Regions from separate parts of the Janthinobacterium sp. J1-1 genome, predicted to be linked through region 2. Evidence: predicted binding sites of a transcription regulator. Region 2 holds the regulator's gene; each other region holds the start of a gene.
The links. The regulator sigma-54, encoded in region 2, starts transcription at its own class of promoters, with help from an activator protein. The targets are predictions, from matches to a motif close to TGGCANGNAANCTGCTTT.

Region 1: a site for sigma-54 is predicted at 8,243-8,260, ahead of prpB (methylisocitrate lyase). Genes of this name have one in related genera too.
Region 3: a site for sigma-54 is predicted at 2,434-2,451, ahead of adh (aldehyde dehydrogenase). Genes of this name have one in related genera too.

Annotation. Positions count from the first base shown of each region.
Region 1 covers NZ_CP132339.1:5,203,329-5,213,927, forward strand. The annotation lists gene Q8L25_RS23820 (hypothetical protein) at 1-559, opposite strand, end outside; gene Q8L25_RS23825 (MBOAT family protein) at 569-2,092, opposite strand; gene prpF (2-methylaconitate cis-trans isomerase PrpF) at 2,227-3,408, opposite strand; gene acnD (Fe/S-dependent 2-methylisocitrate dehydratase AcnD) at 3,521-6,115, opposite strand; gene prpC (2-methylcitrate synthase) at 6,127-7,281, opposite strand; gene prpB (methylisocitrate lyase) at 7,301-8,191, opposite strand; gene Q8L25_RS23850 (hypothetical protein) at 8,516-8,764, opposite strand; gene Q8L25_RS23855 (hypothetical protein) at 8,881-9,123, opposite strand; gene Q8L25_RS23860 (MBL fold metallo-hydrolase) at 9,297-10,154, shown strand; gene Q8L25_RS23865 (hypothetical protein) at 10,272-10,599, shown strand, end outside.
Region 2 covers NZ_CP132339.1:826,045-836,643, forward strand. The annotation lists gene Q8L25_RS03700 (cation:proton antiporter) at 1-624, opposite strand, end outside; gene Q8L25_RS03705 (KpsF/GutQ family sugar-phosphate isomerase) at 733-1,743, shown strand; gene lptC (LPS export ABC transporter periplasmic protein LptC) at 1,795-2,400, shown strand; gene lptA (lipopolysaccharide transport periplasmic protein LptA) at 2,421-2,999, shown strand; gene lptB (LPS export ABC transporter ATP-binding protein) at 2,999-3,757, shown strand; gene Q8L25_RS03725 (RNA polymerase factor sigma-54) at 3,762-5,240, shown strand; gene hpf (ribosome hibernation-promoting factor, HPF/YfiA family) at 5,309-5,668, shown strand; gene rapZ (RNase adapter RapZ) at 5,750-6,613, opposite strand; gene hprK (HPr(Ser) kinase/phosphatase) at 6,772-7,707, opposite strand; gene Q8L25_RS03745 (PTS sugar transporter subunit IIA) at 7,744-8,226, opposite strand; gene queF (NADPH-dependent 7-cyano-7-deazaguanine reductase QueF) at 8,571-9,413, opposite strand; gene ilvA (threonine ammonia-lyase, biosynthetic) at 9,518-10,599, opposite strand, start outside.
Region 3 covers NZ_CP132339.1:1,315,277-1,325,875, forward strand. The annotation lists gene Q8L25_RS05955 (methanol/ethanol family PQQ-dependent dehydrogenase) at 1-1,100, opposite strand, end outside; gene Q8L25_RS05960 (high-potential iron-sulfur protein) at 1,362-1,682, shown strand; gene pedF (cytochrome c-550 PedF) at 1,736-2,239, opposite strand; gene adh (aldehyde dehydrogenase) at 2,541-4,061, shown strand; gene Q8L25_RS05975 (DUF779 domain-containing protein) at 4,071-4,451, shown strand; gene Q8L25_RS05980 (4Fe-4S binding protein) at 4,575-6,713, shown strand; gene Q8L25_RS05985 (FAD:protein FMN transferase) at 6,710-7,687, shown strand; gene Q8L25_RS05990 (sigma-54-dependent Fis family transcriptional regulator) at 7,709-9,649, opposite strand; rRNA gene Q8L25_RS05995 (16S ribosomal RNA) at 10,228-10,599, shown strand, end outside.

The DNA of each region.
Region 1 (10,599 bases), 2.3 Mb from region 2:
ACAAGATCGCCGCTTCCGCATCATCCTGTATGCGCAAGGTGTTGAGCGCATCCTTGACGGAAGCGAGCGAAAACAGCGCGTCGAATTGCCAGTAAGTTAAGCCGACCGGTTTTGCGGCGCTGCGAGCCGGTGATTTCAACGCCAGAAAATCCATGAATTCGACAGCGAGTATCACGGTCGCCGGCTTGACGCCGGCGGCCAGCAATTGCGTCAGCTGGTACGCCGAGGTGCCCAGGCCCGTACCCGGTATGGCCAGGTTGTACACCGTGCCATGCGCCGCCGCAAACGCCGGCGCGGCCGGATCGAAGCCGATTTCGGCGCGCGAGTTACCGAGTATCAGCACCTGCGGCCGCAGGCGCAGCGCGTGGGCCTGCTTGATCTGCACCTGGTAGCGAGTCAAGCCCGGCTTGACGGCATTGAAGCCGGGGCGATCGACCACCTTGTACAGGCCATACGGGTCGACGATCACCACCAGCGCGATGGCGGCCAATACGCCGAGGATCAAGCAGGCGCACAAGGCCAGCAGAAAGCGTGGATAGTCGCGGGAGCTCGTTTTCATTGCCGCTCCCTAGAATTGAAAATACAGGAATTCGGCGGGGCGGTTCAAGGACAGCATGCTGGCCAGCGCCAGGCAGGCGATCGCCGCCGCCCAGCGGCGCGTCGGCTGCCAGACCAGATAACTGCCGACAGGTTTGGCATCGAGCGCGGGCGCCACCAGGCGCATGATCTGCTGGGTATTCGGACAGGCAAACGCCAGCAGCGCGGCCAGGCAGATCCAGCGCCAGCCGTCGATAAAGGCGCTGCCGCCGCCGAGATAAAACGAGACGTTCATGGCCGCCAGAAGCGGCTGCACGGGTAGCAGAAACCGGGCCAGCGCATCGGGCAAGGCGACGCCATTGCCGCCATACAGGCCATCGACGATGGCCAGCGCGCTGGCCAGGTCGGGCGCGCGAAAGAAGACCCAGGCGGTGCAGACGGCCACAAAGGTCAGCGCGGTGGAGAAAATCCTCCAGGCGGCCGATGTCGTGGAAAAACGCAGGCGAGCGGCCAGCGGACCCCATGCGCCATGGACGCCCAGGAACACGCCGTGCAGGGCACCCCAGACCAGGAAATTCCAGCCGGCGCCATGCCATAGTCCGCCCAGCACCATGGTGATCATCAGGTTCAGGTAGCGGCGCGCACCGCCATGGCGGTTGCCGCCCAGCGGAATATACAGATAATCGCGCAGGAAGCGCGACAAAGTCATGTGCCAGCGGCGCCAGAATTCGGCGATATTGGCCGCCTTGTAGGGCGAATCGAAATTCAGGGGCAGCTTGACGCCGAACAGGCGCGACAGGCCGATGGCCATGTCGGAATAGCCGGAAAAATCGAAATACAGCTGAAACGCATACGCCAGCACACCGCTCCAGGCGATCAGCAGCGACGGTTCGCCGGGCTGGTTGAACAGCGCGCCGGCAAACGGCGCCAGGTTATCGGCAATCAGCACTTTCTTGGCCAGGCCGATAAAGAAAATGCTGGCGCCGGCGGCGATGTTTTCCTGCGATAGCCGAAAGATGCCGCGGTCGGCGAACTGCGGCATCATCTCCTTGTGATGCAGCACCGGGCCAGCGATCAGGTGCGGGAAATAGGTGACGAACAGCAGGTAATGGACGAAGCGCCGCTCCCGCACTTGTCCCCTGTACGTATCGACCAAAAAGGCGATCTGGGTAAAAGTGAAAAACGAGATACCGACCGGCAGGATCACGTGCAGCGCAGGCAGTGGCCGGGCCAGCAGTTCCGCAATGCCGGCAACCAGGAAGCCCGCATATTTGTAGTAGCCGAGCAGCGCCAGGTTGGCTGCGATGGCGGCAATCAGCAGCGCCTTGCGGCGCCTGGCCGGCCCGCTAGCCAGCACGGTGGAACAGCCATAATTGACGCAGATGGACGCCAGCAGCAGCGGCACATAGCGCAGATCCCACCAGCCATAGAAAAACAGCGAGGCGCCGGCCAGCCAGGCCGCCCCCATGACAGGGCTGCGCCGGCCCAGCAGAAAAAAGCCGGCGAGCGTGACTGGCAAAAAGCCCAGCAGGAAAATCCAGGAATTAAATAGCATGGCGGCCCCAGGAAGGATGGAAATACACGGACTTGATGGCAAGGACTTCACCACTGCGTCCACGCCATTTTCCTTCGCTGCCGAGCTTGCGATCCTGCAAAAAATCAAGCCTGCCGGCTATCCGTCTTTCCTCTTTACCCTGGCACGCGCACAAAGCCTTCCATCAGCACGCGCGCGCTGCGGCTCATGATGGCCTTGGTGACGCTCCAGTCGCCGTTGATCTGCGTTGCCTCGGCGCCCACCATCAGGGTGCCGGACGGGTGGCCGAAACGCACGCTGGTCTTTTCTCCGCCACCGGCCGCCAGATTGACCAGGGTGCCGGGAATCGCCGCCGCCGTGCCGATGGCCACCGCCGCCGTGCCCATCATCGCGTGATGCAGCTTGCCCATCGACATGGCGCGCACCAGCAGGTCGATATCCTCCGCTTCTACCCGCTTGCCGCTCGACGACACATAACCGGCCGGTCTGGCGACAAACGCCACCTTCGGCGTATGCTGGCGCTTGGCCGCTTCGTCCAGGTGGCTGATCAACCCCATGCGCAGGGCACCGTGGGCGCGGATGGTTTCAAAGCGGGCCAGGGCGGCCGGATCGCCATTGATCGCATCCTGCAGCTCGGTGCCGGCATAGCCGATGGCATCGGCGTCGACAAAGATGGTCGGGATGCCGGCATTAATCATCGTGACGCGCAAGGTGCCGATGCCGGGTACCTCCAGGTCATCGACCAGCTGGCCGGTGGGGAACATCGAGCCGCCTGCGCCCTCTTCTTCGGCCGCAGGATCGAGAAACTCGAGTTTCACTTCGGCGGCCGGAAAGGTCACGCCATCGAGTTCGAAGTCGCCCGTCTCCTGCACTTCGCCATTCGTCACGGACACGTGGGCGATAATGGTCTTGCCGATATTGGCCTGCCACACGCGCACCACAGCCACGCCGTTGTGCGGGATGCGCGCCGCGTCGACCAGGCCATTGGCGATCGCGAACGAGCCGACGGCCGCCGACAGGTTGCCGCAGTTGCCGCTCCAGTCGACAAACGGCTTGTCGATGGCGACCTGGCCGAACAGGTAATCGACATCGTGATCTGGCCTGGCACTTTTGGACAGGATCACCGTCTTGCTGGTGCTCGACGTGGCGCCGCCCATGCCGTCGATCTGCTTGCCATACGGGTCGGGGCTGCCGATCACGCGCAGCAGCAAGGCGTCGCGCGCCGCGCCCGGCACCTGGGCATCGGCTGGCAGATCCTGCAGGCGGAAGAACACGCCTTTGCTGGTGCCGCCACGCATATAGGTGGCGGGGATTTTGATTTGGGGGGGATGGGTCATTGAAGTTCCTGCTTTGAATGTATGATTGAACCCGAATGCAAGAGCTGGGATCAGACGGGGACGCCGAGTTCCGGCGGGTCTGACCCCGGATTTACGCTGCGTTCCCAGTAAATTACGCGGCTTTCGACGACTCCAGGAAATCCTGCGCAAACCGCTGCAGCACGCCACCGGCCTCATAGATCGACACCTCTTCCGCCGTATCGAGGCGGCAGGTGACCGGCACTTCCTCGGTGTCGCCATTGGCGCGGTGGATCAGCAAGGTCAATGTGGAGCGCGGCGTGCGCTCGCCCACCACGTCGTAGGTTTCGCTGCCGTCCAGGCCCAGGGTCTTGCGCGTGACGCCTGTCAAAAACTCCAGCGGCAGCACGCCCATGCCGACCAGGTTGGTGCGATGGATGCGCTCGAAACCTTCGGCGACAATCGCTTCCACGCCGGCCAGGCGCACGCCTTTGGCGGCCCAGTCGCGCGAGGAACCCTGGCCATAGTCGGCGCCGGCGATGATGATCAGGGGCTGCTTGCGCTCCATGTAGATCTCGATCGCTTCCCACATGCGCGAAATCGTGCCGTCCGGCTCGATGCGCGTGAGCGAACCCGCTTTCACCTTGCCGTCCTCGACGACCATCTCGTTTTTCAGGGTCGGATTGGCAAAAGTGGCGCGCTGCGCCGTCAGATGGTCGCCACGATGGGTGGCATAGGAATTGAAGTCCTCCTCGGGCAAGCCCATCTTCGCCAGGTATTCGCCGGCCGCGCTGTCAAGCATGATGGCGTTCGACGGCGACAGGTGGTCGGTGGTGATATTGTCGCCCAACACGGCCAGCGGACGCATGCCTTTCAAGGGGCGCGCGCCGGCCAGCGCGCCTTCCCAGTAAGGCGGGCGGCGGATATACGTGGTTTGAGGACGCCAGTCATACAGCGGGCTGACCTTGATGCCGTCGTCCGCCTGTTTGGCGAACATGGGGATATACACCTTGCGGAACTGCTCGGGCTTGACGCTGGCGGCGACAATCGCGTCGATCTCTTCGTCCGAAGGCCAGATATCCGCGAGCAAGATCGGCTGGCCGTCGGGGCCGATGCCCAGCACGTCTTTTTCGATATCGAAGCGGATGGTGCCGGCGATGGCATACGCCACCACCAGCGGCGGCGACGCCAGGAAAGCCTGTTTCGCATACGGGTGGATGCGGCCGTCGAAGTTGCGGTTGCCGGACAAGACGGCGGTGGCGTACAGGTCGCGCGCCACCACCTCGTCCTGGATCACCGGGTCGAGCGCGCCCGACATGCCGTTGCACGAAGTGCAGGCAAACGCCACCACGCCAAAGCCCAGCTTTTCGAGTTCGTCCATCAGCCCTGCTTCCTGCAGGTACAGTTCCACCGTTTTCGAACCGGGCGCCAGCGACGACTTGACCCATGGTTTGCGCAGCAAACCGAGGCGATTGGCGTTGCGGGCGATCAGACCGGCCGCGATCATGTTGCGCGGATTATTCGTGTTGGTGCAGCTGGTGATCGCCGCGATGATCACGGCGCCGTCCGGCATCTTGCCCGGCTCGTTTTCCACCACGCCGGAGATGCCGCGCGCGGCCAGTTCAGAGGTCGGCACGCGGTTGTGCGGGTTCGACGGGCCGGCGATATTGCGCACCACCGACGACAGGTCGAAGCTCAACACGCGCTCGTACTCGGCGTCCGCCAGGCTGTCGGCCCACAGTCCCGTTTCTTTCGCATAGGTTTCCACCAGCGCCACCTGCGCGTCTTCGCGCCCGGTCAGTTTCAGATACTTGATGGTCTGTTCGTCGATATAGAACATGGCGGCGGTGGCGCCGAATTCCGGCGCCATGTTGGAAATCGTGGCGCGGTCGCCCAGGGTCAGGTGCGAGGCGCCTTCGCCGTAGAACTCCAGGTATGACGAGACGACCTTCTGCTTGCGCAGGAATTCCGTCAGTGCCAGCACGGTGTCGGTGGCGGTGATGCCCGGCTGCGGCTTGCCGGTCAGCTTGACGCCGATAATGTCCGGCAGGCGCATCCACGAAGCGCGGCCCAGCATCACGCTTTCCGCTTCCAGGCCGCCGACGCCGATGGCGATCACGCCCAGGGCGTCGACCATGGGGGTGTGCGAATCGGTGCCGACCAGGGTGTCCGGGTAAGCCACGCCGTCCTGCACCTGGATCACGGGCGACATACGCTCGAGGTTGATCTGGTGCAGGATGCCGTTGCCGGGCGGGATCACGTCGACGTTCTTGAACGCTTTCTTGGTCCAGTCGATAAAGTCGAAACGGTCTTCGTTGCGGCGGTCTTCGATGGCGCGGTTCTTGGCAAAGGCGTCGGGATCGAAACCGCCGCATTCGACGGCCAGCGAGTGGTCGACCACCAGCTGGGTCGGCACCACGGGGTTGACCAGGGCCGGGTCGCCGCCCTGGGCCGCGATGGCGTCGCGCAGGCCGGCCAGGTCGACCAGGGCCGTCTGGCCCAGGATGTCATGGCAGACCACGCGCGCAGGAAACCACGGAAAGTCCAGGTCGCGGCGGCGTTCGATAAACTGGCGCAGCGAGGCGTTCAGGCTCTCGGGGTCGCAGCGGCGCACCAGGTTTTCGGCCAGCACGCGCGAGGTATAAGGCAAGGTGGCATAGGCGCCGGGTTGAATCGCGTCGACGGCGGCGCGCGTGTCGAAGAAATCGAGCTGGGTGCCCGGCAAAAGCTTGCGGTGCAAGGTGTTCATCGTGATGCTCATTATTTGCGGTCCTTGATCGGCACGAATTGCAGGTCTTCCGGGCCCACGTAGTTGGCGCTAGGACGGATGATCTTGTTGTCGATGCGCTGTTCGATGATGTGGGCGGCCCAACCCGAGGTGCGCGAGATGACGAACAGCGGGGTGAACATCGCCGTCGGCACGCCCATCATGTGGTAGGACACGGCCGAGAACCAGTCCAGGTTCGGGAACATGTTCTTGATCTCCCACATCACCGTTTCCAGGCGTTCGGCGATATCGAACATCTTGGTCGAACCCGCTTCCTGAGACAGCGAGCGGGCCACTTCCTTGATGACCACATTGCGCGGGTCGGAAATCGTGTAGACGGGATGGCCGAAGCCGATCACCACTTCCTTGTTGGCGACACGCTCGCGGATGTCCGCTTCGGCTTCGTCGGCGTTGTCGTAGCGTTTTTGAATGTCGAGCGCCACTTCATTGGCGCCGCCGTGTTTCGGGCCGCGCAGCGCGCCGATGGCGCCGGTGATGGCCGAGTGGATGTCCGAACCCGTGCCGGCGATCACGCGGCTGGTAAAGGTGGAGGCATTGAACTCGTGTTCCGCATACAGGATCAGCGAGGTGTGCATGGCTTTTTCCCACGACGCCGACGGCTTTTCGCCATGCAGCAGGTGCAGGAAATGGCCGCCGATCGAGTCGTCGTCGGTTTCCACTTCGATGCGCTTGCCGTTATGGCTGTAGTGGTACCAGTACAGCAGCATCGAGCCGAACGAGGCCATCAGGCGGTCGGCGATATCGCGCGCGCCCGGTGCGTTATGGTCGTCCTTTTCCGGCAGGGTGCAACCCAGCACCGACACGCCGGTGCGCATCACGTCCATCGGATGGGCGGCGGCCGGCAGCGCTTCCAGTGCCGCTTTCACGGCGGACGGCAAGCCGCGCAGGGATTTCAGCTTGGCCTTGTAGCCTTTCAGTTCCGCCGTGGTCGGCAGCTTGCCGTGCACCAGCAGGAAGGCGATTTCTTCGAACTCGCAGCTGTCGGCCACGTCCAGGATGTCATAGCCGCGGTAGTGCAAATCGTTGCCGGTCTTGCCGACCGAGCACAGGGCAGTATTGCCGGCGGTAACGCCAGACAGGGCGACGGATTTTTTAGGCTTGAAAGTGGTGGCTTGTGGTGCGGTCATTGTCTTCTCCGGATAATAATTATTTGGTTTTCTGCGCTGCAAAGAGGGCATCGAGCTTCTGTTCGAAGTCGTGGTAATTGATCGATTCATACAGCTCCATGCGCGTCTGCATGGTGTCCAGCACATTCTGTTGCGTGCCGTCGCGGCGCAGTGCCGTGTAGACGTTTTCGGCCGCCTTGTTCATGGCGCGGAAGGCCGACAGCGGATACAGCACCAGGCCGACATCGGCGCCGCGCAGCTGGTCCACCGTGAACAGGGGCGTGGCGCCGAATTCGGTGATATTGGCCAGCACCGGCACCTTCACGGCGTTGGCAAACGTGGTGTACATCGACAGATCCGTGATCGCTTCCGGGAAGATCATGTCGGCGCCCGCCTCGACGCAGGCCACCGCGCGTTCCAGCGCCGCTTCCAGGCCATCGACGGCCAGCGCATCGGTGCGCGCCATGATGACGAAGTTCGGGTCGGTGCGCGCGTCGACGGCCGCCTTGATGCGGTCGACCATTTCTTCCTTGCTGACGATTTCCTTGCCCGGGCGATGACCGCAGCGCTTGGCGCCCACCTGGTCTTCGATATGCAGGGCGGCCGCGCCGGCCTTGATCATTGATTTGACGGTGCGCGCCACATTGAAGGCGGACGAGCCGAAACCGGTGTCGGCATCGACCAGCAGCGGCAGGTCGCACACGTCGGTGATGCGGCGGATATCGGTCAGCACATCGTCGAGGTTGGAAATACCCAGGTCAGGCAAGCCCAGCGAGCCGGCAGCGACGCCGCCACCGGACAGGTAGATGGCCTTGAAGCCGGCGCGCTTGGCCAGCAAGGCGTGATTGGCATTGATCGTACCGACCACTTGCAACGGGGATTCTTCCTGGACGGCCTTGCGGAACGCGGCACCTGCGGAGTAAAGACTCATGTGTTCACCTTATGGGTTCGAATGTTTCATGGACCTGCTATGAACACGGGTATTGCAAGTGCCGTGCCAGGCGACTGCCACAGCGTTGCATATGACCCTCGCCAGAGGGGAAACGACCGTAGTGCGGTGTCTTGCGGGTGGTATGGGGCGATGGATGGTGGAACAGCGGGTGTGACAGTGGTTCACCATGATGTTTCATTTTTGTTTCAATATTTCATAATGAAACATTTATTGAAACATCGATGAAACGCGGATGAAAGCAATGGTGTCAAGGAAAGCAGCTGGCGGGCGCCAGCTGCAGGGAATGGCGATGCGTGGCTGGCCTCAGGCGAGGCGCACCAGCGGATTGGCGATGATATTGTCGATCTGGCGTACGGCTTCTTCGCAGGCGGCGGCAATCGCGCCGTCTTCGTCGTCGCGCACGAACTGCATGGTCGAGCCTTCGAACACTTCCAGGCCTTCGACCGTGGCGCGTTCTATATCGCAACTGGCCGACCATTTGCCATCGCTGGTCGGCACGGCCAGGGGAACGATTTCCCAGCCTTTATAGTGAATCTTGGAACTGCTGTTCATGGGCTACCTCCTTGCGCAATAAAGGAAATCGTAGCATGAAGCGCCGTGCGCCGCGATCAGTTTCGGCGGCGCCGCGCATTCACACTAAACGATTTACGGTGGATCAAATCGGGGCGTCAGGGACGCAGCAGATTGTCCACTTCCGTCTTGGCCACTTCCAGGCCGGCCACGCGGGCGGTCTCGGGCGTGGCATAGCCGCCCAGGGTGCGGCTGCGCTCGATGTCCTTGGCGTCGCCTTCCGCGCCGGCTTCGCGCTGCAGGCGGTAGGTGAAATCCCACAGGTCGTCATTGTCCTTTTGCGGCGTCACGGAGATCGTGAAACCGCGGTACTGTTCGCTGCGTGCAGTGGTATCGTTCATGGACTTCCTCCTTGTGGCAACGAGATTAGCACGAAGCAAGTCCAGACGCGCGCACCTTGCAGCGGCAAGCCCCAGACGATATGCGTTTTTTACATATCAAATCGCGATTCGAGATATTTTTCAAGCGATCACGGCGATATAATGAGCATCCTTGCCAGCACCACGCCACCATGATGACGCCCCAAATACACGCCTTTTTCGACCCCGCCACCGCCACCGTCACCTATGTGGTGTACGAGGGCGAAGGCGGCGCCTGCGCCATTATCGATTCCGTGCTCGACTACGATCCGAAGGCGGGCCGCACCGCCACCACCTCGGCCGACAAGGTGATCGCCTTTGTGCGCGAACACGGCTTGCAGTGCCGCTGGCTGCTGGAAACCCATGCCCACGCCGACCACCTGTCGGCCGCGCCCTACCTGCAGCGGCAGCTGGGCGGCGAAGTGGCCATCGGCGCGGCGATCCAGGCGGTGCAGCAGGCGTTTGCCGATATCTATCACCAGCATGGCGCAACAAGCGACGGCTCGCAATTCGACCAGCTGTTCGCGCCCGACCAGGTGTTTCATATCGGCGCGCTCGAGGTGCGCGCGCTGCATGTGCCGGGCCACACGCCGGCCGATCTGGCCTACCAGATCGGCGACGCCGTATTTGTCGGCGACACCCTGTTCATGCCCGACGTCGGCTCGGCCCGCTGCGATTTTCCCGGCGGCTCGGCCGCCCTGCTGTACCGCTCGGCGCAGCGCGTGCTGGCGCTGCCGCCGGCAACCCGCCTCTTCATGTGCCACGACTACCCGCCGGCCGGCCGCGAGCCGCGCTGGGAAACCACGGTGGCCGCCCAGCGCGCCGCCAATATCCACCTGCGCGACGGCATCACGGAAGACCAGTTCGTGGCCCTGCGCACGGGCCGTGACGCCACCCTGGAGATGCCGACCCTGATACTGCCGGCGATCCAGGTCAATATCAACGCCGGCAAGCTGCCCGAGCCGGAAGAGAATGGCGTGCGCTACCTGAAAATACCGCTGGACGCGCTGTAACTATCCTTCCTTGATCCTCCGCAATTCCTGTCCCGGCGTATCCACCTAGAGTGCAGATTGCCCGGGATTGCCTTGGCGCAATTTCTCGATTCGTTCAATACTTGACGGAGCGCCCGCATGTGGACCGACTACAAGCCTGATGCCGATTGCATTCTGCTGGCCGAACCGGAAGGCCACGCGCTGTTCAGCCACAGTCCGCTCGAAGGGGTGCTGCGTCTGCAGCGGCCCGGCATCATCATCTTCGTGCACGGCGTCAACTCCGATGGCGAATGGTATGAACAGGCTGAAGCGGGCTTGTGCGAAGGCTTGAACCAGCGCCTGAAACGCCGCGACAAAGACTTGGCGATACCGGGCCCGGCCGGCGGACAAATGAAGCCGGCGCACTACGAACGCGAATTGAGCGACGATGGCTTTCTCAATCCCAAGCGCAACGCCAGCACCTTCC
Region 2 (10,599 bases):
CATTTTTTGCCCCAGGAACAGCAGCAGGATCAGCACCACCACGGCCTTGGCGCCGGCCCAGGCCAGCGTTTCGGCCAGGTTGTCGGAGTCTTTGGTCAGCGCGGGAATCAGGATCAGCAGCGGCACCACGGCCAGGTCCTGGAACAGCAGGATGCCGATGATCTTGCGGCCGTGTTCGCTTTCAAGCTCCAGCCGTTCTGTCAGCATTTTTGACACGATGGCCGTCGACGACATGGCCAGCGCGCCGCCCAGGGCAAACGCGGCCTGCCAGCTGAGGTGGAAGTAGGCTGACAGGTAGCGCCCGACGAACCAGCCGAAGACGACGGTGGCGACGATGGTGGTGACCACCTGCGCCATGCCGAGGCCGAAAACGATGCGCCGCATGGCAAGAAACTTGGGAAGGGAAAACTCGAGCCCGATGGAAAACATCAGGAAGACAACGCCGAATTCGGCCAGGGTATGGCTCGCTTCATTCTCGGCAGCCAGGCCCAGCGCATGGGGGCCGATGATGATGCCGACCGCCAGGTAGCCGAGCATGGGGGGCAAGTGCAACATTCTGAAAGCAACCACGCCAAGCACGGCGCTGCCGAGTAACATCAGGGTCAATTCTAGCGAGGAAAACATGGGTTGCCCGGGGTGGTCAGTGGAAATCGTTGTTTGTTGTGACTGGCAAGTTTTTTGCTTTCCTAATTCGTTTATACTTTGGGCATGAGTGTAACCCATGAAAAAACAATGCAGAAAGCTTTTGATCGAAGTGACATGAAAGCCACAAGCGAGCGCGCCGTGGCGCTGGCCCGCACCACCTTGCAGATCGAGGCGGACGCCATCGTTGCGCTGCACGCCCGCCTGGCCACCGACGACAGCGTCGGCCGCGCGGTGGCGCTGCTGCTCGAATGCAAGGGCCGCGTGGTGGTGTCCGGCATCGGCAAGTCCGGCCATATCGCGCGCAAGATCGCCGCCACCCTGGCCTCGACCGGCACGCCGGCCATGTTCGTCCATCCGGCCGAAGCGGCCCATGGCGACCTGGGCATGGTCACCTCGGACGACGCCTTTATCGCCATCTCGTATTCCGGCGAATCGGCCGAACTGATGGCCATCATGCCGGTCGTCAAGCGCATGGGCGGCGTGCTGATCGCCATGACGGGCAAGCCGCAATCGAGCCTGGCGCAACTGGCCGACGTCCACCTCGATATTTCGGTGGAAAAAGAAGCCTGTCCGCTGAACCTGGCGCCGACCGCCAGCACCACCGTCACCCTGGCGCTGGGCGACGCGCTGGCCGTGGCGCTGCTGGACCTGCGCGGCTTCAAGGAAGAAGATTTTGCCCGTTCGCATCCGGGTGGCGCGCTGGGCCGCCGCCTGCTGACGCACGTGCATGACGTGATGCGCAGCGGCGAGCGGGTACCGAAAGTGCCGGTGGACGCCTCGCTGCTGCAGGCGCTGGAAGAAATGACGAGGAAGGGCATGGGCATGACGGCCATCGTCGATGCGGATGACCGTCCGGTGGGCGTGTTTACCGATGGCGACCTGCGCCGCATGTTCGAGCGCGTGCAGGATTTCACGCAAGTGGCGATCCGCGACGTGATGCACGCGCAGCCGCGCAGCATCGCGCCCGGCCGCCTGGCCGTCGACGCGGTGGCCGTGATGGAGCAGCACCGCATCAACCAGATGCTGGTGGTCGATGCTGACGGCAAGCTGGTCGGCGCCTTGCATATCCATGACCTGACCCAGGCGAAGGTCATCTGATGCCGGTGTGCCGCTCCTGCGCGGCGGGCCTATTTTTGAGAGTGAAACACTATGCGTAAGCCAGAAGGCGCCCATCGCTGGCGCATGATTTTTACCGTGTTGGGCGCTGTCGCGGTGGCGCTGGGCAGCTTCTGGCTGCTTGAAGTGATGAACAAGAGCAGCCAGGATGTCAGTGCCGGCAAGAAATTGGACGAGCCCGATTATTTCGTCACCAATTTCAGCCTGGTGCGCATGGACCTGCAGGGCAAACCGAGCTATATCGTCTCCGGCGCCAAGCTCACGCATTACCCGGCCGACGACTCCTCCGATATCGACCAGCCTTTCGTGCGCAAGATCAGCCCGGGCGTGCCGCCCCTGAACATGACGGCCGAGCTGGCCCATATCGACCAGGGCAATACGCGGCTGCAATTGTCGCGCAATGTCGTGATCGACCGCGTGGCCGGTCCCAGGACACAGAACATGACGCTGAAAACCGAGGCGCTGACGATCTTTCCCGATGAAGAACGGATGGAGTCGGCCGTGCCGGTCGATCTGCTGTCGGGGCGTTCGCACGTGACCGGCGTGGGCCTGAAGGCCAACAATGCCTCCAGCGTGGTGGAAGTGCCGAACTCGGTGCGCATCGTGATTCCGCCGCGCAAAGCCGTGCCGGCCAAATAAATAAAGAGGACCAAATCAAAATGAAAAAAATCTTGCTGTTGAGCTTGTTTTCCCTGGCCGTGATGGGCAGCGCCCATGCCGAAAAGGCCGACTCGGACAAGGAAGCCGTCATCACCGCCCAGCGCGGCCAGGTCGATGACATCAAGCAGACCCGCACCCTGACCGGCGACGTGGTGCTGGTGAAGGGCACCCTGACCATGAAGGCGGGGCGGGCCCTGATCACCGAAGATCCGCAGGGCTACCAGTTCATCACTTTCTGGGGCGAGGCGGGCAAGCTGGCCACCTTTCGCCAGAAGCGCGACGGCGAAGGCGACCTGTGGGTGGAAGGCGAAGCGGAACGGGTGGAATACAACAACAAGACGGAAGTCGTGAAACTGTTTTCCAAGGCCAAGCTGACGCGCCTGCAAGGCGTCAAGCCGACCGACGTGGCCAACGGCGCCTTCATTTCGTATGACAGCCGCAATGAATTATTCAATATGGAAAACAGCGACAGCGGCACCAGTTCCCCCGGCGCCGGCAGCGTGCGCATGGTGATCCAGCCGAAGAACAAGCCGGCGGCGGAGAAAGCCCCCGCCGCGCCTGCGCCAGGGAAGAAATAATGGACAATAATGTACGTTGCGGCAGCACCCTGATCGTGCGGGGGCTGCAGAAAACCTATGGCAAGCGGCAAGTCGTGCATGATGTGTCGCTGCAAGTCGAATGCGGCGAAGTGGTGGGCCTGCTGGGTCCGAACGGCGCCGGCAAGACCACCTCGTTCTACATGATCGTCGGCCTGGTGCCGTCCGATGGCGGCACCATCGATATCAGCGGCGTCGACATTTCCAGCCTGCCGATCCACCGCCGCGCGCAGATGGGCCTGTCCTACCTGCCGCAGGAAGCGTCGGTGTTTCGCAAGCTGACGGTGGAAGACAATATCCGCGCCGTGCTGGAAATCCAGACAGTCGACGGCCGGCCCCTGAAAAAGGCCGAAATCGAAGAACGCCTCGACAAACTGCTGGCCGACTTGCAAATTGAAAAGCTGCGCGAAAACCAGGCGCTGTCGCTGTCGGGCGGCGAGCGGCGCCGCGTGGAAATCGCCCGCGCGCTGGCCACCGACCCGCGTTTCGTGCTGCTCGACGAACCGTTCGCCGGCGTCGATCCGATCGCCGTGATCGAAATCCAGCGCATCGTGCGGTTTTTGAAGGAACGCAATATCGGCGTGCTGATCACCGACCATAATGTGCGCGAAACGCTGGGCATCTGCGACCGCGCCTACATCATCAACCAGGGCTCGGTGCTGGCGTCGGGCCGGCCCGACGACATCATCGCCAACGAGTCGGTACGCCGGGTGTATCTGGGCGAACACTTCCGCATGTAAGCCAATGAAACAATCCCTGCAACTGCGCACCTCGCAGCACCTGGCACTGACGCCGCAATTACAGCAATCGATACGCCTGCTGCAACTGTCCACGCTGGAATTGCACCAGGAGCTGGAGCAATTGCTGACCGATAATCCCTTGCTGGAACGGCTCGACGATCCGCTCGACCGCTCGCTGCGCCTGCTGTCCGATGGCGCCCTGAGTTCGACCGCCGCCCCCGGCGAAGCGCCACCGGCGCCGCCGGGCCAGGAAGCGCCGGCGCCAGCCGCCGAAGCGGAGTCGTTTGACGGCGATGGCGGCGAGAGCACGGCCGCGTCCGAGGGCGGCGACAGCGACTGGAACGAGGCCAGCCGCGGCAAGGCGCCCGATGACGAGGATTCCCGTCCGCAACTGGAGGCCCATCACTGCACCTTGCGCGAACACCTGATGGAACAGATGCGCGTGACCGTGCTGGAGCTGCGCGACCGCGCGCTGGTGGAATTGATCATCGATGCGCTCGACGACAATGGCTACCTGGAAGAGCCGCTCGACGATATCCTGGCGCGCCTGCCGGAAGAACTGGAAGTCGATGCGGATGAGCTGCGCACGGCGCTGTCGCTGCTGCAAAGTTTCGACCCTGCCGGCGTGGGTGCGCGCAATGCGTCCGAATGCCTGGCGCTGCAGATCAAACGCTTGCCGCAGGTGGCGCTGGTGACGCGGCGCATGGCCTTGAACATCGTCGAGAAACACCTGACCTGGTTCGCCCAGCGCGACTTCAACAAGCTCAAGAAAGCCCTCGACTGCGACGATGAAGACTTGCGCGAAGCACAGACCGTGATTCGCTTGTGCAACCCGCATCCGGGCGCCGTGTTCGCTTCCGACGTGTCCGATTACGTGGTGCCGGACGTGGTGGTCAAGCGGGCCCGCAATGGCTGGCAGGTATCGCTCAACAATGACGTCATGCCGCGCCTGCGCGTGAACGCCATGTACGCCAACCTGCTCAAGCAGGGCAAGGGCGAAGGCGGCATGGGTGCGCAGTTGCAGGAAGCCAAGTGGCTGATCAAGAACATGCGCCAGCGCTTCGACACCATCCTGCGCGTGGCGCAGGCGATCGTGGAACGGCAAAAGGATTTTTTCTCGCACGGCGCAGTTGCCATGCGGCCACTTGTGCTTCGCGAAATAGCTGATACACTGGGTTTACACGAGAGTACTATCTCGCGGGTAACAACCCAAAAGTACATGCTGACCCCGCATGGAATGTTTGAGTTGAAGTATTTCTTTGGCAGCCACGTCGCCACCGAAGCAGGAGGGGAGGCGTCATCGACGGCGATACGGGCCTTGATCGTGCAATTGACAGGAGCAGAGAACCCTAAAAATCCTTTATCCGACAGTAAGATTGCGGACATGCTGGGGGAACAAGGCATGGTGATTGCGCGACGTACTGTTGCCAAATACCGGGAAGCGTTGAAAATTCCGCCAGTGAGTCTGCGTAAGTCTTTGTAGTTTTTTCGGTTCCTCTGCGGGCCGGAACGATGGACACCGCACGAACCCGATCATCTTTAGGAGTGTGTATGAATCTCACCATCAGCGGACATCATCTCGAAGTGACACCAGCCATCCGTGAATACGTACAAACCAAACTGGAGCGCGTGAAACGCCATTTCGATCACGTTATCGATATTGCCGTGATTCTGACCGTCGACAACCTCAAAGAGAAAGAAAAACGCCAGAAGGCCGAAGTGAATCTGCGACTGAGCGGCAAGACCGTCTACGTGGAAAGCCTGGCGCAAGACCTGTATGCCGCGATCGACAGCCTGATCGACAAGCTGGACCGGCAAGTGATGAAGTACAAAACCAAAGTGCAAGGGCACGGTAAAGAGGCGATCAAGCATCTGCCAGACAACACTCCTGAAGAAGCCGCCGCCGTCTAGGCCTGCCGCTCCAGATTGTTGTGATCAACTAAGGGCGCGCTGTTTGATCTTCGCGCCCTTTTTTGCGCCCATTTTTCCGGCTCAGTTACGCTCGCGGTGGCGCAGCACGACCCGTTCGCGGTCGGCAAAATACTGCGCCAGGTGTTCCGCCATATACACCGAACGGTGCTGGCCACCCGTGCAGCCGAGTGCGACCGTCAGATAGCTGCGGTTGTCGGACTTGAACGACGGCAGCCACTTTTCCACGAAATCGCGGATATCCGCAAACAGTTCCAGCGCGCTGGGCTGGGCGTCCAGAAAAGCGATCACGGGCGCATCGCGGCCATCGAGCGGCCGCAACGCCAGGTCGTAATACGGATTGGGCAGGGCCCGCACGTCGAACACGAAATCGGCATCCAGCGGCACGCCCAGCTTGAAGGCGAACGACTCGAAGAACAGGGTCAGCGGCGCGCGTTCGGAGGCGACGATATCCTTGACCCAGGCGCGCAGCTTGTTGGCGCTCAGTTCCGAAGTATCGATCACATGGCCCAGTTGCTGGATCGCCGACAGCCGCTCGCGCTCCTCCGAAATGCATTCGATCAGCGTGCGGCGGCTGGCCGGATTCTCACCTGGAAGCAACTCATGCGACAAAGGATGGCTGCGCCGCGTTTCCGAAAAGCGCGCCACCAGCGAGTGCGTGGTGGCGGTCAGAAACAGCACCTTGACATCATGCCCCTGCGCACGCAGCAGTGACACATTGTGTGGCAGGTTGGCCAGCGATTCGGCACTGCGTGCGTCGACCGCGACACCGAGCCTGCTGGTTCCTTCGTCGAGCAAGGTCTGCACCAGGCTTGGCAACAAGGCAGGCGGCAGATTGTCGACACAGTAATAACCGGTATCTTCCAGCACCTTGAGTGCGACAGATTTGCCGGAGCCGGAGATGCCGGTAAGTAGAATGATGTGCATAGGCGCGATCATACAATAAAGATTGCCTGTGCGCCCCCGCAACAAATTTCTTTGCAAATCATTGCATTTGATTATGAAGATCTGGCTGGGCAAAGTGGGGTTTGACCGCGGCTTTAATCACCACGCATTGCCTGTCTAACGGTTCGCCCTTGCAACGCCTAGTCTCCGCTCATTGCCAATCGTTGCCGCTCCATGAACTCCTGCAAGGTATCGATCCCCCTCAGCTGCAAGATGGTATTGCGCACGGCCGCTTCCAGCAGCACGGCGATATTGCGGCCGGCGGCGACGGGGATGACGACCTTGCGCACGGGCAGGCCCAGCACGTCTTCGGTGGGGAACAGGAAAGGCAGGCGCTCGACTTCCTCTTCCAGCGCGTTGCGGCGCACCAGATGCACGATCAGTTTCAAACGCATCTTGCGGCGCACGGCCGTCTCGCCAAAGATGGCCTTGATGTCGAGCAGGCCCAGGCCGCGCACTTCGAGCAGGTTCTGCAGCAGCGGCGGGCAGCGGCCTTCGATCATGTTGGGGGCGATGCGCGAGAACTCGACGGCGTCGTCGGCCACCAGGCCGTGGCTGCGTGAAATGAGTTCGAGCCCCAGCTCGCTCTTGCCCAGGCCCGAGTCGCCCGTGATCAGTACGCCCACGCCCAACACGTCCATGAATACGCCGTGCATGATGATGCGCTGTGCCAGCTTTTTCGACAGGTAGACGCGCAGGAAGTCGATCACTTGCGCGGCCGGCAGCGGAGTGGAAAACAGCGGGATATTCTGCTCGTCGCAGATGGCGAGGATGTCGGGCGGCGTTTCCAGGCCTTGCGCGATGATCAGCGCGGGCGGGCCGCCGGCGATCAGTTCGCCGATCACGTGGGTACGTGTATTGACCTTCAGGCGCTGGTAGTAATTGATTTCCTGGTGGCCAAATACCTGGATGCGGCCCGGGTGGATCAGGTTCAAGTGGCCGACTTGGTCGGCGGCCGACGAGACGTCGCCCGAGATCAGGCGCTCGCCGCCGGGAAAGCCGGCGAACCAGCCCAGTTGCAGACTTTCGCGATTGTCGTCGTACAGGCGTTGTATCGTCAGCGGCGTTTGCAACATGGCAGTTTTCTTCAGGAGTGGAGGAGTTCCTGAAGTTTAACCCGCCGCTTGCAGACTGGGTTGCCAATTGACGATGCGCGAATGCACGGATTTCGGTTCCGGATCGGTGGCCAGCGCCGTGCGGAAGGCGTCGTCGGAAAACATTTCGGCGATTTCCGACAGGATTTCCAGGTGTTGCTGGGTCACATGGTCGGGGATCAGCAGGAAAAACAGCAGGCTGACCGGCTTGCCGTCCGGCGACTCGAACGGGATCGGTTCGGCCAGGCGCACGAAGGCGCCCAGCGGCGCTTTCAAGGTCTTGGTGCCCTTGATGCGGCCATGCGGCACGGCGACGCCATGGCCGAGGCCGGTCGAGCCCAGGCGTTCACGGGCAAACAGATTGTCCGATACGGTAGAGCGGGCGATGCCGTAGTTGTTTTCGAAGATCAGGCCGGCTTGCTCGAAAGCGCGCTTTTTGCTGGAGACTTCCAGGTCCAGGAGGACGTTTTCGAGGGATAATATTTTGCTAAGATTAGTCATGACACTCAATGAAATGGTGCAATGCGCAGAGGGCTTGCGAGCCGAATTATAGGCCTGTTTGTGTGGCCTGTAACGCCAATTCTCAACAGTATATGCTCGCTGCCGGCGCAGTGGGCACTCTGGCGGGAGAAGCAAACATTTTATCAAAAAAATAACGTCAAAGGGAATTAGCTATTTCTTGATTGAAAACGAATCTCCTGCCGGTTTTTCCGTCGCCGAATGCCGATTTTCCGACTTTTCAGCGTTTTGTGTTACTTGCATCATCAACGCTGGCGTTGTTTTAAAACACAGCCAGCATTCCTGAAAGCATCATTCTGCGCGCTTCGGGCGGCCATGACCAGTACTTATTGGCGTGCGTTGCGCAGATTGCCGGGCAGCTTGCCGGTGCTGAAGTTGCTGCGCCAGGGGTTGATGTCCAGCCCGCCGCGGCGCGTGTAGCGCGCGTAGACCGACAATTTTTGCGGCTTGCACTGGCGCAAGATGTCGACAAAGATGCGCTCGACGCATTGTTCATGGAATTCATTGTGTTCGCGGAAACCGATCAGGTAGCGCAGCAGGCTTTCCTGGTCGATCTGCGGTCCCGCATACTCGATCTGCACGCTGCCCCAGTCCGGCTGGCCGGTCACCAGGCAATTCGATTTGAGCAGGTGCGACACCAGTTTTTCTTCCACCGGCGCCTCGTCCAGCGCCGCTTTCAACAGTTGCGGCGAGGGCGTGTAGTCGGTGATTTCCAGGTCCAGGCGGTCCAGCAGCACGCCGTCGAATTCGCCCATCTTCAGCTTGCCGAAGTCTTCCTGCAAGGTCAGTTCCACCTGCACCGGCGCGCCGAAGCCGTTCGACAGATCCTGTTTCAGCAGGGCCAGCAGCGCTTGCGGGCTGTCCAGTTTGGTCTGGTTGAACGAGTTCAGGTACAGCTTGAACGATTTCGATTCGATGATATTGGGCGAGTCGGCCGGCGCGCTGACCTTGGCCACGGCCACTTGCGGCTTGCCGCGCAGGTTCAGCCACGACAATTCGTAGGCGTTCCAGATATCGAGGCCAAAGAAGGGCAGGGTGCCGCGCAGTTCCAGCTCGTCGCGCTTGCCCTGGCGCGGAATCGGAAACAGCAGTTCCGGCGCGTAATCGCTGCGGTAGGCCGAGCTTTTGCCCAGGGGAGACAGTTCGGCGAGATCAATGGTGGTGGTCATGGTGATGGCGTAAATTCAGTCAAGGACGAATGGTAGCCTATTTCGGGGTCAGACCCGTCGGACTCGGCGTCCCCGTCTGACCCCAGCCCTCTGCTGAATCACAACTATCCCAAAAACAGTTTATAGACCGGATTACTGGTCTCATCCCAATACCGGTACCCCAGCGTATCGAGGAAGCGCGCAAATTCACCCATCTCGTCGGGCGGTACCTGCAGGCCGATCAGGATGCGGCCCACGTCGCCGCCCTGGCTGCGGTAATGGCACAGCGAAATATTCCAGTTCGGCGCCATGCTGTCGAGGAAGCGCATCAGCGCGCCCGGGCGCTCGGGGAATTCGAAGCGGTACAGCAGCTCGTCCTGCGCCAGCCGGCTCTTGCCGCCCACCAGGTGGCGGATATGCGACTTGGCCAGCTCGTCGTGGGTCAGGTCGAGGGTGCGGAAGTCGTGCTCTTCGAAGCGCTTGGCCATCGCACCCGATTCATGGCGGTCGGCGATCTGGATGCCGACAAACACGTGAGCGTCTTTTTCGTCGCTGATGCGGTAATTGAATTCGGTCACGTTGCGCGCGCCGATCAGCGAGCAGAAGCGCTTGAAGCTGCCGCGCTGTTCGCGCATGGTGACAGCGAACACGGCTTCGCGGAACTCGCCCAGTTCGGCCCGTTCGGCCACGAACCGCAGGCGGTCGAAATTCATGTTGGCGCCGCTGGCGATCGTCACCAGGGTCTGGTTGACGATCGGGTGCTTGGTCAGGCTGGCCCGTTCCACATAGGCCTTGGCGCCGGCAATGGCCAGCGCGCCGGACGGCTCCAGGATCGAGCGCGTATCCGTAAACACATCCTTGATGGCGGCGCAGATGGCGTCCGTGTCGACGGTGATGATTTCATCGACATAGGCCTGCACCAGGCGGAAGGTTTCCTCGCCGGCCAGGCGCACGGCCGTGCCGTCGGCAAACAGGCCCACGTCGCTCAGGGTCACGCGCTCGCCCGCTTTCAGCGAGCGGGCCATGGCGTTCGAATCGACGCTCTGCACGCCGATGATGCGAATGTCGGGGCGGATCTGCTTCACGTAGGCGGCAATGCCCGCGATCAGGCCGCCACCGCCGATGGGGGCGAAGATGGCGTGGATGGGGCCCGAATGCTGGCGCAGGATTTCCATGCCGATGGTGCCCTGGCCGGCGATCACGTCGG
Region 3 (10,599 bases), 490 kb from region 2:
CGGTCGGCGTGCGCGGAGGCCTTGACCAGCTTGCCCGTTTTGGCGTCCTTGTAGTCGAACAGCACCACCGAGTTATTGCCCGAAAAATCCCAGGCGTCGTTCGGCGTGTGCTGGTAAAAGCCTTTCAGCTCGCCCGTGCTGGCGTCGACATAGGCCTGGCCCGAGGTGAACAGGCTGTCCCAGTTGCGCGGGTCGTCGCCTTCCTTGGTGCGCTCCCAGGTATTCCAGGGCGCGGGGTTGCCGGCGCCGATGACGATGGTGTTGGTCTCCGGGTCGAACGACGCCGTCTGCCATGGCGCGCCGCCGCCGTGTTCCCACGCTTCGCGCAGCTTGCCGTCCTTGTCGCGCGGCCAGCTGGGCGCCTTGGCGTCGCCGGTCGGCGTGCCCGGTTTGCCGTCGGTGCGGCCCACATGGCCTTCGACCAGCGGCCGCGCCCATACTTCCGCGCCGGTGTCCGGATCGCGCGCGAACAGCCAGCCCTGGGCGCCGAATTCATCGCCCGAGTTACCGTGTATGAGCAGCACGCGGCCGCCTTTTTCGCGGATCACGAACGGCGCGCCCGTCATCGTGTAGCCCAGCTTCTGGTCGCCGAATTTCTCGTTCCACATCACCTTGCCGGTGTTCTTGTTCAGGGCCACCATGCGCGCGTCCAGCGTGCCGAAATAGACCTTGTCGCCATAGATGGCCGGGCCCCGGTTGACCACATCGCAGCACGGGCGGATATCGTCGGGCAGCCGGTGTTCATAGGCCCACAACTGCTTGCCGGTCTTGGCGTCCAGCGCGTAAATGCGCGAGTACGAGGCCGTCACATAGATGATGCCATCATGGACCAGCGCCTGCGCTTCCTGGCCGCGCTGCTTTTCGCCACCGAACGAGAAGGTCCAGGCAGGCACGATCTGATCGACATTCTTCGTGTTGATTTTTTTCGCCAGGCTGTGGCGCTGCGCTTTCAGGCCCAGGCCGTAACTGAGCACATTGGCGGTGCCCTTGTCGGCGTTGGCGATATCGTCCCAGGTGACCTTGGCGTCGGCCGCCGAGACGGCGCCGGCGATCAGGGCGAGGATGGCGAAAGCGATTGGACGTGGAAATACTGGCTGCATGCTGGTCTCCCTTGCTGGTTTTTATGGTTGGTCATGCGACGTGGTCGCTGATGACCAATTGAGCAACATGCATGCCAGGCTTTTTTCATGGCGCTGGTGGTGGCGTGTGCGCCGTCCTGCCACAGTCCTGGACGCCGCGTTGTCCTGTTTTGCAACAGGGTGGGCGGGCCGCCCGTGGCAGGCAGCTGCTGGCACAAGGGTTGCTGAAGCAGGGAACAAGGCCGTCTTGCGCCTTCTTGATAACGACAACAGGAGACCACCATGCATCAAGCACCACGCCGCCATTTTCTTTGCCAGCTGCTCGCCGTCGGCGGCATGGGCGCAGCCTCGCTCGCCGGCGCACAATCGACCGCGCCGAAAGTCGACGAGGACAGCGACCAGGCCAAGGCGCTCGGCTACCGCCACGATACGAACACGGTTGATAGCAAAAAATACCCGCAACACAAGCCGGCACAGCACTGTGCCAACTGTTCTTTCTTCCAAGGGAAAAAGGACGATGCCTGGGCGGGGTGCGCCATGTTCGGCCGCAAGCAGATTGCCGGGCCGGGCTGGTGCCTGGCGTGGGCCAAGCTTCCTGGTTAGAGCATAAAAAAGGCGCTGCCACGGCAGCGCCTCCCGGTGATGGATGGGCGGCCTTACAACGGCATCTCGCGCCGTGTTTCCAGGTAGGCCTTTACCGCCCAGATCGCCTCCTGGCTGAATACCCCCTCGAATGGCGGCATGTAGACGGCGCCATTGCGCGAGCGGCCATGGCGCACCGTGTCCAGCACATATTGATCGATCTCCTGCGCACAACCATCTTTTTTCTTGGCGTCGGGCAAGGCCGCACAGTCATTGTCGAGCTTGCGCAAGTCCGGCGCCATGCCGCCCGAGACGGCTTCCAGCCCGTGGCAGCGGGCGCAGTTCTGGGTGTAGGCGGCGCTGCCGATCCGTATCGCTTCCGCATTGTTACGGTATGGGTTTTCCGTGCGCCACTCGGCGCCCAATTGTGGCAGTGTGGACGTGTCGACCGCCTGCGGCGTCATATTGCCGTGGGCCCAGACGGCCGCGGCCGCCAGCATGCAGGCGAGGCCGCCGGCTGCAAGGCGCACCGTGCGCAGGCGCCGGATATTGCTGGTGGTAGAAATACGTGGGGTCATGATGGTCTCCGTTGTGGTTATGCGCTGATTGCGTCATGACCAGGGTAGCAATCGGTATGCCATCGCGCGCATCGCCATGCGCCTTGCCGCTGCGGCTGTTCCGTTGCTCAGAAACGGAACAGCTGCAAGACGCCGATGATCCCATTTGACGCAGCCTGCACGGCGGCACGTGACTATTGCCGCTGTTTGAAGGCTGGCACGGCATTTGCAAAACAAGAGATCAGGATCACCTGACACAACACTCCAAGGGCCGCCTCGCGGCGGCTTCATCGAAGCTAAAACCAACGAGAAAGAGGACGACATGAATCTGGCAGACATCAGCAAACTGGGCGTAGCCAATCCCTTCAAACAGCGCTACGACAACTATATCGGCGGCAAATTCGTCGCTCCCGTCAAAGGCGAATACTTCGGCAATATCACGCCGATCACCGGCCAGGTCTTCTGCGAAGTGGCCCGTTCCACTGCCGAAGACGTGGAGCTGGCGCTGGACGCCGCCCACGCCGCCAAGGAAGCGTGGGGCAAGACCTCGCAAACCGAACGCGCCAATATCCTCAACAAAATCGCCGACCGCATGGAAGCGAATCTGTCGCTGATCGCCACCGCCGAAACCATCGACAACGGCAAGCCGATCCGTGAAACCACGGCCGCCGACATCCCGCTGGCGATCGACCACTTCCGTTACTTTGCCGGTTGCATCCGCGCCCAGGAAGGTTCCGTTGCACAGATCGACTCGGAAACCTATGCCTATCACTTCCATGAGCCGCTGGGCGTGGTGGGCCAGATCATTCCGTGGAACTTCCCGATTTTGATGGCTGTCTGGAAGCTGGCGCCGGCCCTGGCCGCCGGCAATTGCGTGGTGCTCAAGCCGGCCGAGCAGACGCCGGCCTCGATCATGGTCTTGATCGAACTGATCGGCGACCTGCTGCCGCCCGGCGTGCTCAATATCGTCAACGGCTATGGCCTGGAAGCGGGCAAGCCGCTGGCATCCAATAAACGCATCGCCAAGATCGCATTCACCGGCGAGACGGGTACCGGCCGTTTGATCATGCAATACGCGGCGCAGAACCTGATACCCGTCACCCTGGAACTGGGCGGCAAGTCGCCGAATATCTTCTTTGCCGACGTGATGGACGCCGACGACGCCTTCTTCGACAAATGCCTGGAAGGCTTCGCCATGTTCGCGCTGAACCAGGGCGAGGTGTGCACCTGTCCGTCGCGCGTGCTGATCCAGGAATCGATCTACGAAGCCTTCATCGCGCGCGCCCTGGAGCGCGTGGCCAAGATCAAGCAGGGCAATCCGCTCGATGCGACCACCATGCTGGGCGCGCAGGCGTCGCAGGAACAGCTGGAAAAAATCCTCTCGTATATCGACATCGGCAAGCAGGAAGGCGCCGAAGTGCTGGCCGGCGGCGAGCGCAATACGCAGGGCGGCGACCTGGAACAGGGCTATTACGTGCGTCCTACCGTGTTCAAGGGCGACAACAGCATGCGCATCTTCCAGGAAGAGATCTTCGGGCCGGTGGTGTCGGTCACCACCTTCAAGGATGAAGCGGACGCGCTGCGCATCGCCAACGACACCTTGTACGGCCTGGGCGCGGGTCTCTGGACGCGCGACGGTTCGCGCGCCTTCCGCGTCGGCCGCGCCATCCAGGCCGGCCGCGTGTGGACCAATTGCTACCACCTGTATCCGGCCCACGCCGCGTTCGGCGGCTACAAGCAGTCGGGTATCGGCCGTGAAAACCACAAGATGATGCTGGACCACTACCAGCAGACGAAAAACCTGCTGGTGTCGTACAGCCCGAACGCGCTGGGTTTCTTCTAAGGAGTCATCATGACCATGGAACGCGTGACGGCCACCCCGGCCGCGCTCGACATGCTGGCCACCCTGCGCGGCAAGCATGGCCCGCTGATGTTTTTCCAGTCGGGCGGCTGCTGCGACGGCAGCGCGCCGATGTGCTACGCGGCCGGCGAGTTCAACCTCTCCGACACCGACGTCTACCTCGGCAATCTGGACGGCACGCCGTTCTACATGGGCATCGAGCAGTTCGCCTACTGGGAACATACGCAGCTGATCATCGACGTGGTCGATGGCAACGGCGGCATGTTCTCGCTCGATAACGGCACGGGCCGGCGCTTCCTCACGCGCTCGCGCCTGTTCACCGATGACGAGCTGGCGCAGCTGCAGCACCCCTCGAAGGGTGTGACGAACTAGTTTGTTGCCACCTGGGTCCGGAACTGCGCGGGCGTCATCTCCCCGCTCGCCCGGACGCAGTTTCAGCTGACGGCTGCGGCCGTCGGCTTTTTTTACGCCTGCCTGACCCTATTACTGGAGACCATGATGCCTACCATGGCGCGCTGCCGGCGCGCGATAACGCTCGCCTTGTGCCTGGCGGCGGGCGTGCTGGCGCTGCTGATCGGCGCCACCTCCGCCCATGCCGGCGTGATGACGCAGGCCGAACTGGCGCGCCGTTTTCCGGCGCCATTGACAGTCGGCGAGCGCGATGCGGAACTGCCGGTCTGGCCCCTGTTCCGCCAGGGAGGCAGTGGCGGCGAGCTGGCCGGTTATGTATTTGAATCGGTCGACCTGGCGCCCATCCCCGGTTTTTCGGGCGTGCCCGTCAATCTGCTGGTGGCGATCGATCCTTCCGGACGCTTTCTCGGCGTCGAGGTGCTGTCGCAGCATGAGCCGGTGTTCCAATATGGCCTGGGCGAAGCGCCGCTATTTGAATTCGTCAGGCAGTACCAGGGCATCTCGCTGAAACAGCATATCGGCATCGAGACCAATGGCCGGCGCGCGCATGCAGCCGATGCGTCGCGCGTACAGATCGACGGCATCTCCAAGGCGACCGTTTCGGTGCGCATCATCAATGAAAGCGTGCTGGCGGCGGCCTTGCTGGTGTCGCGCCGCAAGCTGGGGTTTGGCGCCGGCAAGGGCGCGGCCGGCATCGCCCGCGTGCGCACGGACCTGCCGGATGCAATCGGGTTCCAGCGCTTGCTCGAAGACGGGCTGGTACGCCATCTGCGCGTCACCAACGCTGAAATGGAAAAGCTGTACGCCGGCAGCGATGGCGCGCGGCTCGATGAAGAAGCGCTGCGCCAGCCGGATGATGTTTTTATCGACCTGTATCTCGCCTGCGTCTCCGTGCCCGGCGTGGCGCGCAGCCTGCTGACGGAAGCCAGCCTGGCAAAACTCAAGCCCTGGATAGAGCAGGGCGACCAGGCCATCCTCGTCATGTCGTCCGGCCGCCACCGCGTGCCGGGTGACGATTTTACGCGCGGCGGTATACCCGAGCGGCTGCTGCTGCGCCAGCATGAACTGGCGATCGACATGCGCGACCTCGACCTGGACCTGAAACTGCTGCCCGGTATTTCCGTTCCCGCGGACGCCAGCCTGACGGTCTTTCGCGTGCCTGCCGAGGCCGGCCTCGACCCTGGCGCCGCCTTTGACTTTACGGTACCGGTCACGCGCAGCAAGGGCCAGTTCTATCCGGAGCGCATAGTGCGCCAGCTGCCGGTCAGCTATCGCGTGCCGTCGCGCTTCCTGATCGCCGCGCCGGGCGATACCAGCTGGCATGCGGCATGGATGGACCGGCGCGGCGATCTGCTGATCCTGCTCGTCGGACTGGCCGTGCTGGCGCTGGCGTTGTCCATGCCGCGCAAGCTGAGCAGCGATGGTCGCCGTTTCGGCTGGTTCCGTTTTGCGTATCTGTTATTTACCATCGGCTTTATCGGCTACCATGCGCAGGCGCAGCTCTCCATCGTCAATCTGACCGGCATCGTGCAAGCGCTGGTGGCCGGCCGCAGCCTGTCATTCCTGCTGCACGATCCGATGACGGTGGCATTGTGGGCCTTCGTGCTGGTCTCGCTGCTGCTGTGGGGACGAGGCACATTCTGCGGCTGGCTATGTCCGTTCGGCGCGCTGCAGGAGTTGACCGGCAAGCTGGCCAGGTGGTGCAAGCTGCCGCAAGTGAAAATAAGCCGCACAGTGGATAAACGTCTCAAGCGCGTCAAATACGGTGCGCTGGCGCTGATCGTCGCCAGCGCGCTGACAGGGTTGGCCATCGATACGCTGGTGGAGCTGGAGCCGTTCAAGACGGCCATTACCCTCAACTTCGTGCGCGCCTTGCCATATGCGGCGTATGCGCTGGCGCTGCTGGCGGCCAGCGCCTTTATCCACAAATTCTTTTGCCGCTATCTGTGTCCGCTGGGCGCGGCGCTGGCGCTGCTGGGACGTTTTCGCCTGCTCCACTGGCTGCCGCGCCGCAGCGAATGCGGCACGCCGTGCCAGACCTGCCGCCATCGCTGCGACTACCAGGCGATCAAGCCCGATGGCGCGGTTGTGTATGCGGAATGTTTCCAGTGCATGGACTGCGTGGTGATCCACGAAAGCGAGCAGCGCTGCGCACCGCGCCTGCTGGAACTGAAGCGCGCCCGCACCATCCCCATTCATGCCGATCCAGGAGGTGCCACATGAAACGCCGCAGTTTCTTGAGCGCCTCGCTGGGCGCCATCGCCGCAGGCAGCTGCGCCTGGCCGCGTCATGCACCCGTGCATACCGGTATCGCACTGGCTTTTGGCACCACCATCCAGATCGCGCTCGTGCATGAGGACGAGCAGGTGGCGCGCATGGCGATCAGCGACGCGCTGGCGGCGGCGCAGCGGGTCGACCGCCTGATGAGCATTTACCAGCCGGCCAGCCAGGTCTACCAACTGAACCGCGATGGCGTGCTGCATCGACCCGATCCGCAGTTGCTGGCGGTGCTGGCGCAGGCGCGCGCATTGTCGCAGCTGACGGACGGCGCCTTCGATATCACCGTCCAGCCTTTGTGGCGCGCCTGGCGCGAGGCGGTCGCGCGCGGCGCCTTGCCGGCCCCGGCGCAGCGGCGGCAGGCCAAAGCGATGGTGGACTGGCGCCAGCTTGTTTTCGATGAGCGGCGGGTAGTCCTGGCGCCCGGCATGGCGATCACCCTCAACGGCCTGGCGCAAGGGTATGCGGCCGATATGGCGCTGGCGGCGGTGCAGGCGCATGGCATCCGGCATGCGCTGCTCGATACGGGCGAATTCGTGGCGCGCGGACGCAAGCGCGCGCATCAACCGTGGGCACTCGGCGTGCGCGATCCGCGCGACGATCAGGCGCTGGCGGCGACCCTGTTCATCAACGGCTGCGGCGTGGCGACCTCGGGCGATTACGAAAGCGTATTTACGCCCGATTATCTGCACCACCATATCTTCGATCCTGCGGCGGGGGACTCGCCGCAGGAACTGGCCAGCGTGACCGTGATGGCGCCGACCGGCATGCTGGCCGATGGCTTGTCGACCGCCTGCATGGTGCTGGGCCGTGAAAGGGCGGCGCTGCTGGCGGCCAGCCTGCCCGGCGTCGACCTGCTGGCCATCGACAAGCAGGGCCGCGAATGGCGTTCACCCGGTTTTCCACCGGAAGCATCATGAATGGCGCGCTACAATGGCTACCTACTTCAGGCCGGGAATTTTCCGATAAATCGTATTGCGCGATACGCCCAGCGCGCGCGCCGTGGCCGAGACATTGCCGCCGTTCGCCGCCAGCGACTTCGCGATCACCGACTGTTCCATCTCTTCCAGGTTGGCGCCCTGGGCCAGCAGGCGGTCGGTGCCGGCCTCAATGCCCGCTGCGGTATCCGGATGTTGTTCGATATCGTCGAGGAAGTCGTCGGGCATATGGCGCAGGCAGATTTCCGTCTCGTCGCCGGCCATCACGATGGCGGTGCGCAGCAGATTGGTCAGCTGGCGGAAGTTGCCGGGCCAGCGGTGCTGGCGGAACAGCGCCAGGATTTCCGGCGACACGTGATGGCGGCCGTGTTCCGCTTCCGTCGACAGGATTTTCTTCACCACGGTTTCCAGGTCGGTGCGCTCGCGCAGCGGCGGCAGCTTGACCACCAGGCCGTTGAGCCGGTAATACAGATCCTCGCGGAACAGGCCGCGTGCCATGCGCTCGCGCAGATTGTGGTTGGTGGCGCAGATCAGTTCCACGTTGACGGGAATCGACTTGTCGCTGCCCAGCGGCGTGACCATGCGCTCCTGCAGCACGCGCAGCAGGCGTGCCTGCAGGCTGAAGGGCATGTCGCCGATCTCGTCGAGGAACAGCGTGCCGCCATTGGCCTGCAATATCTTGCCGATCGCGCCTTTCTTGCGCGCGCCGGTAAACGCCCCGTCCTCGTAGCCGAACAGTTCGGACTCGATCAGCGTTTCCGGAATCGAGGCGCAGTTGACGGCCACGAAAGGACTCATGGCGCGCGGTGAATCGTTATGGATGGCCTGCGCCAACAGTTCCTTGCCGGTGCCCGTTTCGCCCATGATCATGATGGGGATATCCTTGCCCAGCACGCGCGTGACCTTGTCGATCACCAGTTCCAGCTGCGGATCGCCGGTGCGCAGGTAGCGCAGGCCGGACAGGCGCCGCGCCTGGGCCGCAGCCTGGTTGGCGGCGACGACGGGCCTGTCATTGCTCAGCGATTGCTGGAACACGTTGTTGGCCAGCCGTAGCTGGGCGCGGCCATACACGCGCACGCCATTGTGCATGCACAGGGTCAGCAGGCCGGGCGCGGCGGTGCGGTAGTGCTCATACAGGGCCGAGACGGGCAGGCCGAACAGCGAACTGAAGGTATGCGACTGCAGCGCGGAAAACGGCAGTCCCAGCTGGAACAGGCCATTGCGGTTGGCGGCCAGGAAGCGTCCACCCGGGCTGAACGACGCAATCCCCTCCATCAGGGTACCGATGAATTCGGGCCGGGTATGAAAGTGCAAGGTAATCGAGTCCTCGAAAGTGGCCGAGAACAGCTGGTTTTCGATCATCAGCGCCGACATGCGCACCAGCGCCATGGTGTGCTTGTGAAAGCTGCGCTGGTCGCCGGACACATCAAGCACGCCGATCACATTGCCCAGGTGGTCGGTAATCGGCGCGGCCGAGCAGGTCAGAAAATGGTTGGCGGCCAGGTAGTGCTGGTCGGCATGTACGAGAGTCGGCGATTTTTCCGCGATTGCCGTGCCGATCGCATTGGTGCCCTTGCTGGCCTCCGACCAGGCCACGCCAGGCTGCAGCGCGACCCGGCTGGCTTTTTCCAGGAAGTCGTCGTCGCCCAGCGAATGGACGATCACGCCGGTGGCGTCCGTCAAGATCACCATATTGTGGGTATTGACGATCTGCTGGTACAGCGTCTCCATGGCCGGCACGGCGTGCGCGTGCAGCAGCCGGTTCTGCTCGATCAGCACCGTCAGGTCGCTGCGCGCCAGCGGGCTGAAGTCGGCCACCGATTCCGGTCGCAAGCCATAGTCGACCGAGCGCCGGTGTGAAGTCTCGATAATCAGCGGCATATTGTCCGGCCAGGCGGACGCCGGCGTCGACCTGTTCAGATCTGTAGCAGTAGGACGGTGCATGATGGTCTCTTTGTCTCGGTTGGCCGTCGCTCCTGGGCGCGGCTCTGTGTATACCTGCACTGGTGTTCCATAATGTAGCACCTGTGCCGGAAGGGAGCAAAAGCAGCCTTGGCCGCTGTTGCTGTACTGGTAATAAGCAAAGCGAGTGCCAGCTCAAAATAGTCCTTGCGGTGGTGGCGGTAGCTGGCTATAATTCGCCCCCTCGCTGAACGACGCATGCAAATGCAGAGTGAAGAGAGAAAAAAGAAGGTGTTGACGGATTTAGCGAAATGCTTCATACTCTTCCTTCTTCGCAGCTGACAAACACAACGCTTTGTCGATAGCGCGAAACGTAGCACCGAATACCGTTCTTTAACAATTAACAGTCGATAAGTGTGGGCATTTGATGAAGTGCAGCAGTGATCTTCGGATTGCTGTAAAACTTAAAATATCAAATGTTCACAAGAAATAATGAAATAGGATACTTCTTCGGAAGTAGCCTGTCAGTTTTTTGAGTGAGCAAACACCTCGCAATGCGAGGGGTTTGAACCGATTAAAAGGTTCGACCATGCCGGTAAAACGGCAAAGTAACAGAGATTAAACTGAAGAGTTTGATCCTGGCTCAGATTGAACGCTGGCGGCATGCCTTACACATGCAAGTCGAACGGCAGCACGGAGCTTGCTCTGGTGGCGAGTGGCGAACGGGTGAGTAATATATCGGAACGTACCCTGGAGTGGGGGATAACGTAGCGAAAGTTACGCTAATACCGCATACGATCTACGGATGAAAGTGGGGGATCGCAAGACCTCATGCTCGTGGAGCGGCCGATATCTGATTAGCTAGTTGTTAGGGTAAAAGCCTACCAAGGCATCGATCAGTAGCTGGTCTGAGAGGACGACCAGCCACACTGGAACTGAGACACGGTCCAGACTCCTACGGGAGGCAGCAGTGGGGAATTTTGGACAATGGG